Regions from separate parts of the Vibrio tritonius genome, predicted to be linked through region 1. Evidence: riboswitches for the same ligand, from Rfam matches in the RefSeq annotation. Region 1 holds a riboswitch; the other holds the start of a gene.
What was found. A riboswitch is a leader RNA that binds a small molecule or an ion and turns the genes downstream of it on or off. The one in region 1 is predicted to bind thiamine pyrophosphate.

Region 1 (7,786 bases):
CATAATGGTGTCACCACTTGGATAGCAAAAAAGGCACCAAAAGCTAACGACAAGGTGATCATGCAGGCACTGTAACCTCGATGTCGGAACACTTTTAAGTCCACCACCGGATTACGCTCGGTCATTTCCCAAATAATAAACGCAATAAAGCCAATCAGAGCAACGATACCGAGAATCAAAATACGGTTAGACGCAAACCAGTCGTGATCTTTCCCTTCATCAAGCATAATTTGGAGACAAGCGACCCAGACCACCAGCAGAGCTAAGCCCACTTTATCAATTTTGGCTTTAATGGTTTTGGTTTCAAACCGTTTCAACAATTGCCAGCATGCAATACCCGCGATAATGGCAAACGGTGTTTTCACGGTAAATACGTATGGCCAGCTGTATTGGTCACACAAAATACCACCAAGGATTGGCCCCATAATCGGTGCAACCAAGGTGGTCATACTCCAGATACCAATGGCCGCATGCGCTTTGTTTTTGGGAAAAATCCGGATCATAAGAGTTTGCGATAGCGGCATAAGTGGCCCGCCAGAAAATCCTAAAAAGACCCTAAACATCACCAACATACTCATGCTGGTTGCCATCCCACATAGCAGTGAGAACACCCCAAACATCAAGAAACAAACCACAAACACACGAATTGAGCCGAAACGTGAAGATAGCCAACCTGTTAACGGTACAGAAATCGCTTCTGCAACAGCGTAAGAGGTAATAACGTATGTGCCTTGACTGGTTGATGTACCAAGCGCTCCAGCAATATTGGCAACGGAAACATTGGCGATCGTGGTATCCAAAATAGCCAAGAAATTGGCCATCGCCAAACAGAGGGCACCAAAAAACAGCGCGGCCCCCGTTAAAGGCTGAATTTGATTGTCATTCGTATGACTCATGACACTCCCCTAGGCTTACTCAGCCAACATCGCAGTACGGTATTGTTGCAACGTCTCATCATCGACCTTGCGACTGGTATCGATAGTGACTTCCATGGACAACCCTACTTGCAACGGATGATCTTTTAATTCAGCACGATTGAGCTGAATACGCACCGGTAAACGCTGTACTACTTTGATCCAGTTACCTGTCGCATTTTGCGCTGGAATCATAGAGAAGGCAGATCCAGTACCACCTGATAACCCTGTCACCACACCGTGATACACAACATCATCACCGTACAAATCAGCGACCAGTTCTACCGGTTGTCCCACATTGACCTTGTTGAGTTGTACTTCTTTAAAATTGGCATCCACATAAATATTCTGCACTGGCACTACCGTCATCAACGATTCACCAATGTTTACCCGACGACCGATTTGAACACGACGTTCCGCAACCACCCCGTCAATTGGAGCTCGAATCACTGTACGATTAAAATCAACTTGCGCTTGTTCAAAACGCGCTTTCGCTGCTAACACTTCTGGGTTGTTTTCAACTGTGGTGTTGGCAATTAAAGCCTCGTTAGCTTCTTTTTGACCGAGAGTGGAAAGTTTGCTTGCGTGAGCTTGTGCTGAGGCGGCTTTCGCAGCATCTAAATTTGCTTTCGCCTGTTCAAATGCGGTTTGCGCATTAGTCAGCTCTTCACCAGACACCGAACCAGACCGCACTAAGTCTTCACGACGTTTTAAATCGATGGTTGCACGTTCAAAGTCTGCTTTTGATGCCTGCAGTTGAGCATCTGCCCGTTTGGCATTCTCTTCTTGTGCATCGACTAACGCGGTCAAACCGTCGTTATTCGCCAGATAGCTTTGTACATGACGCTTCGCCAAGGCCAAATCAGCAGCGGCGCGATCAAGCGCTATTTGAGCATCGGTATTGTCAATATTGACTAAAACATCCCCCTTGTGCACAAATTGGGTATCCACCACATTCACTTTTGCAACGATACCATCAACCGCTGGCGTCACCGCCGCCACTTCTGCTTCAGCATATGCGTTATCAGTACTCACATAGCGTGATGCATAAAAGTACCAGTAAGAACCGTAACCCGCCGCAGCAATCACAATCGCTGCTGCTAAAGCAGTAAAACCACGTTTACGGGAACGAGTAACACGTTCATTTTCGACATTATTTGTCTCTTGTTGAGATTGTTCAGTACTCATTTGGAAAACCTTTTAACCGATCATGACTTTTGTGGTTGGTAGCCTGCGCCCAAGGCATGTACTAGAGCGAGGTCAAGACTGAAGGCGCGCGACTGCAAGTTAACCAGCGCCCTTTGGTTATTCAACAATGCTTCTTCTGCGACCAATACATCGAGATAGGTCGCTAAGCCACCGTTGTAGCGATTGTTAGCGATATCGTATGCTTGCTGAGCTGCATCAACGGCTTCTTGTGTCTTCTGAATTCGAGCATCAAGTGCAGAACTGCTGGTTACTACATCCGCCACTTCGTGCAGTGCATTCGTTAAGGTGCGGTTATAGCTGTTGACCGCTTCTTGATAATGCGCACGAGCAGAGGTGAGTTGTCCATCTAAACGACCACCCGTAAAAAGAGGCAAGTAAATCGCAGGACCAATACTGCCCGCATCATTACCACTACGTGTTAAGTTATCTAAACCAAAAGCTTGATAACCAATAAACGCAGATAAGGTAACATCAGGGTAGTACTGCGCTTTAGCAATCCCTACACGTTGAGCTGCTGCTTCTGCACGCCAACGAGCCGCGGTAATATCCGCACGATGCCCTAACAAACCCACCCCGACATGGCTTGGCAGCCCATAGCGTTTATCCAGCGCAATCTTTGGCTCTGTAATCGTTAATCCGCGATCGGGCCCGACACCAATCAATGCTGCAATGGCGTTTTTCTGCAACGCGATCGATTCATTAATCCCCAGTAACTCAGCTTCGACACTGGCACGAATTGATTTGGCTTGATTAACCGAACCCAATGTCTCAAGTCCGTTCTCATAACGTTTTTGTAGCAGTTCAACGGTTTTTGACCGCAGTTGTACCGCTTCATCCACCGTATGTTGGTTTTTGTACAAACGAGCTAGCTCGGCGTACGCATTGGCTATCGAAGTCGCTAGCATCAACTGGGCAGAAACGGTTTCAGCTTGCGTTGCGGCCAATTCACTTGTGGCAGCCACCACTGCAGCCTTGTTTTTACCCCAAAAGTCAAAGTCATACTGGAAGTTGAGGGTAACAGAACCATAGTCGTTCCAATCGTAAGGTGGACTGTATGCTTGATACTTGTAACTTACCTTGCTTTCAGAGGCGCTGGCATTTAACCCCACAGATGGACGCTTGATTGCGCCAATTTGTTCGGCGATACCGCGTGCATCTCGCAACCGCGCCTGCGCAATTTTGAGATCAGGCGATGTGGCAAATGCCTCTTGCATCAAGGTGTTGAGTTGTGGATCTTGGTATCGAGTCCACCATTCCATTGTTGGCCAATCGACCAATTGGCTGTTGGCAAAACTTTGTTGGAAATGAAGCTCACTCATCTCTGTCAATTGTGGAGTGGCTTGATCATCCGGCGCCACACATCCGTTTAGAACCGCCACACTGACCAATGTTAAGGCCAAGTGGCGGGGACGGATGGCTCGCCATCGAGTACATAACGCATTGCTTTTCACGCTAATTTACCTTATAACTAAACCGTACCGTACAGTTATACTCTTGACTTTGATCGTTCGTCAAGCGAAACTTATTCACAATTTTTGATAGGACACGAGTAGCCGATGCGAGTAAAAAGCGAAGAAAAAAGGCAAGCTATTTTGGATATAGCGAAGGATTCTTTTACCCAGCAAGGATTTGAGCAAACCTCCATGTCGTACATTGCCAAACAGCTTGGTGGCTCAAAGGCAACGCTCTACAATTATTTCAATTCGAAAGAAGAGATCTTCGCTGCGGTGATGGAATCTTCTGCGACCGAACAAATTGAGAACGCTTTTGTCTCTTTGGATCATCAAGACGACATGCATGTTGCTTTGCCTGAATTTGGGTATAACTTTCTTCAATCCGTTTTAAAGCCAGATATCATGGCTATTTATCGCATGGCGGTTAATGAAGCAGAACGCTCATCAATCGGTCGACATTTTTATGAAAATGGCCCCAAAAAAGGCTGGGTTCATTTGAGTGGTTATTTGCAGCATCAAATGGAACGTGGCACTTTGCGCCACGCAGATCCTTGGTATGCAGCCATGCAACTGAAAGGATTATTAACCGCAGAACACTTTGAACCTTATGCGCTGCGTGCGATTGAAATGCCAACAGATAAACAGATACGCGAAACGGTTGATAAAGCAGTCGAAGCATTTTTGTGTCTCTACAAAAAATAGAAGCAAGCGTTACTTCGCGAACTAATTCGCTAACTCAGTAGAGACTTTAAGAGTAACACTCACCTCTTAGAGTGATTAATTGATTGCTAATTTAATCTAAGTTGTTAGGATAAAAGCCGATAGTCGGGGTGCCATTTGGCTGAGATCGCTTTGCGAGACCCGTTGAACCTGATTCAGTTAACACTGACGTAGGGAACTATGAGTGTCTGCGGCGCGATCCATTTACCGATCATTTACCAACGACAATCACTAAGGTGTTTGTGCCTTAGGTTGGTTCCTCATGTCATGTTGAGGAGCACAACCATGAACTCTAAAACAGACATTTCTTCCTTATCTACCTCATCTCCCCTACCTAATATTCTAACCATCGCAGGTTCTGATAGTGGTGGTGGCGCGGGGATTCAAGCCGATATCAAAGCCATTAGCGCAAATGGTGGGTTTGCTTGTAGCGTGATTACTGCAGTAACAGCACAAAACAGTTGCGGCGTCATGGATATTCACCCCATCCCACCAGCGAATGTGGCGGCTCAGCTTGATGCGGTACTTTCCGATATTCATATCGATGCGATTAAAATCGGCATGCTGCCCAATGTCGCCATTATCGAAGCCGTTGCGGCGAAACTAAACCAATATGCTATCCAACATGTGGTGATTGACCCAGTGATGGTCGCGACCAGTGGTGACCGTTTAGTCTCCCCTGATGCCATTGATACCTTGTGTCAAACTCTGTTTCCTTTCGCCTCGTTGGTAACCCCTAATTTTTACGAAGCGGCAATCATGGTCAACCAACCATTCCATTACACCAACGTCGCTCGCCTTCGCTCGGCACTGGCGCGCTTTGATTATCCTGTTTTGCTCAAAGGCGGCCACAGCGACGATCCTCATCAAGCTGAGGATTATCTGATTAAGCGTAACAGAATCACCACGTTTAACGGCCCACGTATCGCAACCCACAATACTCACGGCACGGGGTGTACGCTTTCGTCTGCAATTGCAACGCAGTTAGCACTGGGTAGCACGCTCGAAGAAGCGATCGCAACAGCGAAGGTTTATCTCACCCAAGCACTACGCCAAAGCCATCGACTCCAAGTGGGTCAAGGTCATGGGCCAGTTCATCACTTTTATGCGCTAGACAGCGCGCAAATGGCCAGTACCAATAATGCGGAGGCACGATGAACGCGATGAACATCAAACAGATCGCTAATTTTCTTGAAACCGTGCGCCGCGAACGTCCGTTGGTCATCAACATGACCAACGATGTCGTAATGAACCTTTGTGCCAATAGCCTCTTGGCATTAGGCGCATCACCGATCATGGCCCACTCCCGTCAAGAGATGGCCGAACTAATACCATTGGCTGGAGCGCTAGTGGTCAATATTGGCACACTCGATGAGAAACGCGTCGCGCAGATGGAATACGCCATTGAATGTGCTAACCAACACCACATCCCCATCGTACTCGACCCAGTAGGCTGTGGCGCCAGCACTTATCGCACCAAAGTAAGCCGCCACTTCGCCTCACTCGCCCGCCACCTCACACTTCGAGCCAACGCATCAGAAGTGATTGCGTTAGCGGGACACACACCTTTAGATAACACCACAGAAGTAAATCCCTTAGCAGGACACACACCTTTGGATAACACAACAGAAGTAAATCCCTTAGCGGGACACACACCTTCTATTGATGAGTTACCCCGCGGTAATAAAGGGGTGGACAGCCAGGATTCAACGCTGAGTGCCCTTAGCGCAGCTCATCACATTCGTGAGCAATATCAGACGGATGTATCTATTTCTGGAGCAACGGATATTATCGTCACCCAAAATCACGACTATTATTTAGCTAATGGTTCGCCAATCATGCCTTACGTTACTGGCTTAGGCTGCGCATTAAGTTCACTTACTGGCGCTTTTGCTGCCGTCGGTGAGTGCAGCGGTTTAGCTGCTGCGGCAATTTGGGGCGTCGTTGGAGAAATTGCTGCCGAGCGATGTGATGGACCCGGTTTTCTGGCCGGAGAGATGTTAGACATTCTCTATCATCTGGATGAGGCGACACTAAGTAAACGGTTAAAAATGAACATCGAAAGATACCCATATTAATCGGTGACATGTTCAAATTTTTTGATGAACCTCAACGGGGGAATACAGTGTTATCCCCCACAAGGACTGACTAAACTGTGCTTAATCCTTTTGTTGAGCCATAAATAGTGCTGAGCAAAAACGTTTGAACACTGTAAGGACATCTTATGATTGAAATTCGTGCCGCACATGACCGAGGTAATGTCGACATGGGTTGGCTTAATAGCCACCATTCGTTTTCATTTGGTCAATATTACGACCCTCACCACATGGGATTTTCTGCGCTACGAGTCATTAACGATGATACGGTTCAACCCGGAGCTGGCTTTGCTACTCACGGGCACCGCAACATGGAAATTTTGAGTTTTGTGTTAGATGGGACCATCGCACACAAAGACAGTACAGGTAATGTTGAGACCTTACCTAGTGGAGAGTTTCAATTGATGTCTGCTGGTCGTGGCATCTATCACAGTGAGTTCAATCCATCACAAAAAGAGACTCTGCATTTTTTGCAAATCTGGGTTGAACCGCACGAGCACGACACAGCGCCGGGGTATCAACAAAAACCATTTGAAGCCAGACAAGGTTTAGTCCCTGTTGCTTCGCCCGATGGTCATAGTGGCTCATTTGTTATTAAACAAAATGCCACGATTTACCAAGTGACATTGGCACAAGAAACTCAGCAGCGCTTTGCCGTAGAGAATGGTCGTCGTGTTTATCTTCATTTAATTGAAGGCATGCTTGAGATCAATGGCATCAATCTAAACCCAGGTGATGGTGCGAAAGTGACCGATGAATTTGCACTCGATCTGGTCAATATGGGAACGAAACCAGTACTTGCGCTACTATTTGATTTGCCATAATTCATCTTGTCAAAGATGACATCATTACACTCGCCAATCTACTACATTCATCAAAAGTGCTCTATATCCTTGGGCACTTTTATCATTAATCACAACACAATTAGCCAAAATTCTTGAATCCCGTTTGCTCAAATCAATAGTATTAATTCATTTTGTAACCGGTTACAGAAACCGGTTACAATAATCGTAAAAATGATCTACAATCATAAGAAATCCAATCTAGATAGCGATCGATTATCGCGTAACAGAGGTGTTCAATGTCGAAATTAGGTTTTCCTGATGATTTTTTGTGGGGGGGAGCTGTAGCAGCTCACCAAGTAGAAGGCGGCTGGAATGCCCAAGGCAAAGGTCCAAGTATTGTTGACGTATTAACAAAAGGTGCTCATGGCGTTCCTCGAGTTATCACCGAAACAGTAGAAAATGATAAATTCTACCCTAACCATGAAGCCGTTGATTTTTATGGCCATTATAAACAAGATATCGCTCTGTTCGCGGAAATGGGCTTTAAATGTTTTCGTACTTCGATCGCTTGGACTCGTATTTTCCCATTGGGTGATGAAGCAACACCA
Region 2 (7,786 bases), 1.3 Mb from region 1:
TGTAGGATAGGTGGGAGGCTATGAAGCAAGTACGCCAGTATTTGTGGAGCCATCCTTGAAATACCACCCTTGTATGTTTGATGTTCTAACTTGGTCCCGTTATCCGGGATAAGGACAGTGCCTGGTGGGTAGTTTGACTGGGGCGGTCTCCTCCCAAAGAGTAACGGAGGAGCACGAAGGTGGGCTAATCACGGTTGGACATCGTGAGGTTAGTGCAATGGCATAAGCCCGCTTAACTGCGAGAATGACGGTTCGAGCAGGTGCGAAAGCAGGTCATAGTGATCCGGTGGTTCTGAATGGAAGGGCCATCGCTCAACGGATAAAAGGTACTCCGGGGATAACAGGCTGATACCGCCCAAGAGTTCATATCGACGGCGGTGTTTGGCACCTCGATGTCGGCTCATCACATCCTGGGGCTGAAGTCGGTCCCAAGGGTATGGCTGTTCGCCATTTAAAGTGGTACGCGAGCTGGGTTTAGAACGTCGTGAGACAGTTCGGTCCCTATCTGCCGTGGGCGTTGGAGAATTGAAAGGGGCTGCTCCTAGTACGAGAGGACCGGAGTGGACGAACCTCTGGTGTTCGGGTTGTGTCGCCAGACGCATTGCCCGGTAGCTAAGTTCGGAATCGATAACCGCTGAAAGCATCTAAGCGGGAAGCGAGCCTTGAGATGAGTTCTCCCTGGCGCTATAAGCGTCCTAAAGGGTTGTTCGAGACTAGAACGTTGATAGGCAGGGTGTGTAAGCGTTGTGAGGCGTTGAGCTAACCTGTACTAATTGCCCGTGAGACTTAACCATACAACACCAAAAGGGTTTTGACGGACTCGATTAAGACATTTGAATTGTGTTTGAACTTTATAAAATCAGTTTTCCGAATTGAAGAATTTGCTTGGCGACCATAGCGATTTGGACCCACCTGATTCCATGCCGAACTCAGAAGTGAAACGAATTAGCGCCGATGGTAGTGTGGGGCTTCCCCATGTGAGAGTAGGACATCGCCAGGCTTTAATTTCCATTAGCGAGATGCAAGTCTTGTTAATCTGAACATAGCGGAGCGGTAGTTCAGCTGGTTAGAATACCGGCCTGTCACGCCGGGGGTCGCGGGTTCGAATCCCGTCCGTTCCGCCACTACTTCTAAACCTTAGTCCCAGACTGGGGTTTTTTAGTATCTAAAAGATTTTAGGGGTGTAGCTCCAATTGGCAGAGCAGCGGATTCCAAATCCGCGTGTTGGGAGTTCGAATCTCTCCACCCCTGCCATAATTTAAAGCCTTAGCAGAAATGCTAAGGCTTTTTATTTTTTTGTTTATAAAAGTCAGTGTAGTGAGCTGGAATGCCAGTCCGTTCGAATCTCCGGAGTGCCGGCCCAGTCCACCCCTGCCATAATTTAAAGCCTTAGCAGAAATGTTAAGGCTCCCCCTCTGGCAGGATAGTTGTCACTGTTAAAATTTAACCAGTTTGGGCGTTAAAGAGTGTATTTTGTCTCGTATTTCTGTTGAAAGAAAAGAAGCCATATTAAAAAAGTTACTGCCACCTTATTCCATGTCTGTCAGTCAATTGGCAAAAGAGGAAGGCATTAGCACGGCAACCCTGTATTATTGGCGTCAACAACTCAGAGAATCAGGAGCCGCCGTGCCTAATAGCCATACATCATCAGAGCAGTGGTCTGCTCAAACCAAGCTTGCTATCGTTGCTGAAACGTACTCGATGACAGAAAATGAACTTAGCAACTATTGTCGAGAAAAAGGGCTTTACCCCGAACAAGTCGAAGCTTGGCGCAGCGAGTGCATGCACGGTTTTATGTCGAATAAAGAGCGTGAAGCGGACATTAAAAAACAAGCTAAAGCCGACAAAAATGAAATCAAAGCACTAAAGAAAGAACTACGAATCAAAGAGAAAGCCTTAGCCGAAACCGCTGCCTTGTTGGTTCTTCGAAAAAAGCTGAGAGCCTTTTACGGGGAAGAGCCAGAGGACGATTGACCTCGACCGAAGAAAGGCAATGCTTAATCGAGCTCATTCATGAAGCGCAGCAAAATGGTAGTCGTTTAGTCCCGGCCTGCCATGAAGCTCTTATTGATTTACGGACGTATCGTCGTTGGTATCAACAAGGCGAGGTTCAATCCGACAAAAGGAAAACCTGCGCTCGACCACGGCCCGCTAATCAATTATCGCAGCAAGAACATGAAGCGATTATTGATGTTTGTAATCGCCCTGAGTATGCGAGCTTACCGCCGACTCAAATTGTTCCGAGCTTGCTGGATAAGGGCGAATATATTGCTTCAGAGTCGAGTTTTTATCGAGTTCTCAACGCCCATGACCAACTGCATCACCGAGGTCGTCAGCGAAGAAGGCAGCCGCATGCTAAGCCTAGAAGCTATAAAGCAACAGGTCCAAATCAAGTGTATACATGGGACATTACCTATTTACCGTCAAAGGTAAAAGGACAGCATTATTACTTGTATGTTATCGAAGACATCTACAGTCGAAAAATCGTTGGTTACGACGTGTACGAGCGAGAGTGTGGTGAATTAGCGTCACAGCTATTACAAAGAACTCTGATACGAGAGCAGTGCTTTAATCAGCCTATCGTTCTTCACTCAGACAATGGGGCACCGATGAAGTCACTGACCTTCAAAGCCAAAATGGAGGAGCTAGGGATTATATCATCGTATAGTCGCCCAAGGGTCAGTGACGATAATCCCTACATTGAGTCCCTGTTTAGAACGGTGAAATACGTACCGACATGGTCAACAAAGGGCTTTGAGCATCTGAAGTCGAGCCGTAGTTGGGTTGAAACGTTCGTGAGTTGGTACAACACCGAGCACAAACACAGTCAATTAAATTACGTGACACCTTCGCAGCGACACAATGGGAAGGATAAAGCTATCTTAGCGCACAGGGCTGAAGTGTTACTTGCTGCAAAACAGCGGCATCCAGAGCGTTGGTCGCGAGATATTAGGAACTGTAAACCCGTTGGAGAGGTTTACTTAAATCCAGAAAAAGAAGCAGCTTAATAAATAAGCAAATGATGACAACTATCTTGAAAAACACCGGGCTTTTTATTTTTTGTTTAGAAGAATCCGCGTCAGGTGCTGGATTGCCAGTCCGGTCGAATCTCCGGAGTGCCGGCCCAGTCCACTCCTGCCATAATTTAAAGCCTTAGCAGAAATACTAAGGCTTTTTATTTTTCGGTTAGAAGAATTAGCGTTGGATGCTGTAGTGCCAGTCCTGTCGAATCTCCGGAGTGCCGGTGAAGTCAAACTCTACTATGTTTTTTTTATGGAATGTTCACAGCTTGGGATTTTGTGTTTTCTAGCGCGATTAGGTATTGATTCTTACCTCGAATCCTTAATAGTATTGAAAATACCCACTAGAGTCGCTCTATACCGCATTTTAACTTTCCTTTGCCTCATAGTTCATCTTTTGTATTTCACGTTTTTGGTGGCATCTATGATACTTGTGGCTATGGCTACTCCTGCCATTACCAGATCTTTCTTGAGGGTAGAGAGTTGATAATGTCACTACAGTCTGTATTCGGTGCGTTTATGAAATAGGTTTGTTTTTTGATGGTCTTTCTCGTATTTCCTATCTATAGCCCTATTTAAAGATTAACAGCCCCACTTAGTTATGCTTTCCAACTCAATATCATGCATCGTGGTATTCTTTACAAACTTGCTCCTCAGATTTTCGAGGCATTAAACTCATCAAATTTTGATTTTTAACAGTTTAAGTGACTCCTGTAACTTTTTATTTATGCTTATGTTTGTTGTGCTTATCCCTGAAATAAAAAGGGTAAATCTATAAAAAATTGCTTAGAGTTGATCGTTTTTTGCTTACAATGGTAAGCAAATGTTTCGAGGTTTTATCATGAGTCAATTATCTACTTTACTGTTTATCGCTATCGGTGGGGCATTTGGTGCTTGCTCCCGCTATTTGGTTTCTGAGTGGACTGTTACGCTCTTTGGTCGCGCATTTCCCTATGGAACGTTGTCCGTCAATATTATTGGTTCTTTTATCATGGGTGTGTTGATGGCTTGTTTTCAAAACGAGTGGCTTGCTCCATACCCATGGCGCCAAATTATAGGGTTAGGTTTTTTGGGAGCGCTGACTACTTTCTCTACGTTCTCAATGGATAACGTTTTAATGATGGAGCAGGGGGCATTCGTTAAGATGGGCTTCAATGTTGTATTGAACGTATTGTTTAGTATATCGGCTGCTTACGTTGGATATCAGTGGTTACTACGCTCTTAATAGAAGCTGAGCGCTAAGTGTCAAACTGAAAGCTCTCTCTCATTTTTTATGTTAATTACTTAAAGATGTTTGTTAATTTTTAAGTGTTACTTATAATCTCTTTCACTTGTCGGAGTGCCATAAGGCTGAGACCGTTTATTCGGGATCCGTTGAACCTGATCAGGTTAGAACCTGCGAAGGGAACAAGAGAAGACATTTCTCAAAGCTATTTTACCATTGGTATACCCCTATTCTGGGCATATCATGAGTTTTATTGCTTTGTCCTATCTCTCGATTAGCATCCGTTAATCACTCTTGTTGTACACACCCGCCAAGCATTTATCCCTAAATTACTATCCAAGGAAAATGCTATGTCGAATAGAAAAAACGCTAGATTAAGCGCCAAGTCGTTTATTGAATCCTTAACAACATCCCCATTGCCCAACTCATCTAAAGCCTACATTTCTGGTTCTCGCTCGGATGTGCAGGTTCCATTTCGTAAAATCGTTCTTTCAGATTCTCTTGTCGGCGGTACTAAAGAAAACCCCAAGTTTAGTGCTAATGAACCACTGTATGTTTACGATACCTCTGGTCCATATACCGACATTAATGCTCACATCGATATTTTTGCTGGTTTGGCAACGATACGTGCCAAGTGGATTAATGAACGGCAAGATACCGTCGAATTAGCAACAACAGCTTCGTCTTATACCGCAGGAAGACTAAAAGATAATACTCTAGAGGATATTCGATTCCCTCACTTACCAAAAATCCGCAAAGCCAAGCAAGGCAAGATAGTTACACAACTACACTACGCTCGTCAGGGGATAGTTACCCCAGAAATGGAATTCATTGCTATTCGAGAAAACCAGCATCGCTTAGAGGTATCCAATCAAGAATTAGAAAGGCAGCATTCTGGAGAACGTTTTGGTGCTCAAATTCCAGAGTTGATCTCTGGGGAATTTGTTCGTAGTGAAGTTGCGAAAGGACGTGCCATCATTCCATCTAATATTAACCACCCTGAATCGGAACCAATGATTATTGGTCGAAATTTCCTTGTGAAGGTGAATGCCAATATTGGTAATTCTTCGGTTTCTTCATCGATTGAAGAAGAGGTTGAGAAGTTAGTTTGGGCGACGAGATGGGGGGCGGACACGGTCATGGATCTGTCTACTGGTCGCAATATTCATGAGACTCGAGAATGGATTTTACGTAATAGCCCAGTTCCCATTGGTACGGTACCAATGTATCAAGCGTTAGAAAAGGTAAATGGGGTTGCTGAAAACCTATCGTGGGATGTAATGCGCGATACTTTGATTGAACAAGCGGAGCAGGGGGTTGATTACTTCACTATCCATTGTGGTTTGTTGCTTCGCTATGTCCCTATGACGGCAAAACGTATCACCGGTATTGTTTCTCGGGGAGGTTCTATAATCGCTAAATGGTGTCTTGCTCATCACCAAGAGAACTTCTTGTATACCCATTTCAAGGATATTTGCGAGATATGTGCTCAATATGATGTTGCACTATCTTTGGGAGATGGATTACGACCAGGATGTATTGCTGATGCCAATGATGAGGCGCAGTTTGCTGAGCTTCATACATTGGGAGAACTTACCAAAATAGCCTGGGAACATGATGTTCAGGTCATGATAGAAGGCCCGGGACATGTGCCAATGCACATGATCAAGAAGAATATGGAAGAACAACTCGAACATTGTCATGAAGCCCCATTTTACACCTTAGGCCCACTTACCACCGACATTGCTCCCGGTTATGACCATATTACCTCTGGGATTGGTGCTGCCATGATTGGATGGTTTGGTTGTGCGATGCTGTGTTATGTCACACCTAAAGAACATCTCGGATTACCAAATAAAGAAGATGTGAAGACTGGACTAATTACTTACAAACTTGCTGCACATGCTGCTGATTTAGCTAAGGGGCACCCTGGAGCACAACTACGAGATAACGCATTATCAAAGGCTCGTTTTGAATTCCGTTGGGAAGACCAATTTAACCTGTCACTTGATCCCGATACTGCAAGATCGCTCCATGATGAGACTCTTCCACAAGAGTCAGGGAAGATTGCTCATTTTTGTTCTATGTGCGGTCCTAAGTTTTGCTCAATGAAGATCTCTCAAGAAGTACGTGAATACGCAGCGGGACTACCAAAACAAACCTCTGTAGAGACTCATTCTAAAACTATAGACATTCTCAATGCTAGTGAGGGAATGAACCGAATGGCTCAGCGTTTTGTCGATGCAGGTTCTGAGTTGTATTTAGAACCTGCCTGTAGGGAGGATGAAGAATGATTAAGATTCATATCCCGAAACATTGGCCATATCCTATCTCCTCGGTTGCCGAATTCATTACAAAGGTTGAGCATCACCTTTGCTGTGCAAAACGAAATAATGTTTGTTCTAATGAATTCGTCATGAAATTTGAAATGGTCGATGAGCCTACCATTTCCCTACGATTTGACGACTCGAGTGTTCTTTATATCGATGTAAGTATTGGTACTAACTCATCGAATCACTCCTTTTTATCTCAAGAATCTCAAGAATCTCAAGAATCTCAAGAATCTCAAGAAAGTGAGCCGTTTATCTCTCTGCATTACGTTCACGATTTCTTGCTGCAAAAGTCTAATCTGCACAATCCACCCGCATATAATAAAAAGGAGCTGCTGTTAACAAGCGCTCCCAATGGTACGGATTATTTAATATCATCCAGAAAGGGCATTCAGTTTGAACGGTTACCAATTGATATAGCCACCCACTTTAGTTGGTTTGTTGTCTTGCTCGCACTCGAGTTTACAATCGAAGACAGTTTGCTTTTGGCTCGTTCACTTGGACATGTTTCACGTGAAACATCTTGGCCTGTAAAACGACAAGATTTTGCTTGCCCTGTCGACTGGGTATTTGATGAATCTAATGTTCCTCACTGTAAAGAGCAACTCGACAGTCCCAAACCATTCCCTTCTACCTTATCTGAAATTAGCTTATACCCCGTTGTTGATAACAACTTATGGCTGGAACAGTTACTACAGTTAGGTGTAAAAACAATTCAATTAAGGATCAAAAATGTAGAAAAGCGTTCGCTTGAAAAGGCGATAGAAGAAGCAGTTCAACTTGGTAAAACCTATCAGGCCGCTGTTTATATCAATGATCACTGGCAGCTAGCGTTGAAGTGTCAAGCCTATGGAGTCCATCTCGGTCAGGATGATATTTCTCAAGAAAACATATCATTATTACAGCAGGCCAATATCCGACTGGGTATATCTACCCATGGCTACTTTGAAATACTAAGGGTTTATCGAAGCTATCCTAGCTACATCGCTTTGGGTCATGTCTTCTCTACCACAACTAAAAACATGCCTTCTCGTCCCCAAGGATTATATAAGTTAGCGCTCTACCAGAAGTTTATTGAGGGACTATATCAATCACTAGGTAGTAAGCTGATCCCCACTGTCGCGATTGGTGGTATTCAACTTGATAATGCTAGAGAAGTTTACCGCACAGGTGTTAATAGTGTTGCGGTTGTACGAGCGGTAAGTTCAACG

Region 2: another riboswitch for thiamine pyrophosphate. It lies ahead of thiC (phosphomethylpyrimidine synthase ThiC); the one in region 1 lies ahead of thiD (bifunctional hydroxymethylpyrimidine kinase/phosphomethylpyrimidine kinase).

The regions. Positions count from the first base shown of each region.
Region 1 is NZ_AP014635.1:1,248,903-1,256,688, reverse strand. It holds gene JCM16456_RS05705 (DHA2 family efflux MFS transporter permease subunit) at 1-896, opposite strand, end outside; gene JCM16456_RS05700 (HlyD family secretion protein) at 912-2,102, opposite strand; gene JCM16456_RS05695 (AdeC/AdeK/OprM family multidrug efflux complex outer membrane factor) at 2,123-3,574, opposite strand; gene JCM16456_RS05690 (TetR/AcrR family transcriptional regulator) at 3,680-4,279, shown strand; TPP riboswitch at 4,394-4,491, shown strand; gene thiD (bifunctional hydroxymethylpyrimidine kinase/phosphomethylpyrimidine kinase) at 4,583-5,455, shown strand; gene JCM16456_RS05680 (hydroxyethylthiazole kinase) at 5,461-6,375, shown strand; gene JCM16456_RS05675 (pirin family protein) at 6,522-7,217, shown strand; gene JCM16456_RS05670 (6-phospho-beta-glucosidase) at 7,475-7,786, shown strand, end outside.
Region 2 is NZ_AP014635.1:3,396,120-3,403,905, reverse strand. It holds rRNA gene JCM16456_RS15190 (23S ribosomal RNA) at 1-794, shown strand, start outside; rRNA gene rrf (5S ribosomal RNA) at 885-1,000, shown strand; tRNA gene JCM16456_RS15180 (tRNA-Asp) at 1,048-1,124, shown strand; tRNA gene JCM16456_RS15175 (tRNA-Trp) at 1,178-1,254, shown strand; one part of gene JCM16456_RS15165 (IS3 family transposase) at 1,474-1,942, shown strand; one part of gene JCM16456_RS15165 (IS3 family transposase) at 1,942-3,008, shown strand; gene crcB (fluoride efflux transporter CrcB) at 3,862-4,245, shown strand; TPP riboswitch at 4,346-4,444, shown strand; gene thiC (phosphomethylpyrimidine synthase ThiC) at 4,596-6,539, shown strand; gene JCM16456_RS15150 (thiamine phosphate synthase) at 6,536-7,786, shown strand, end outside.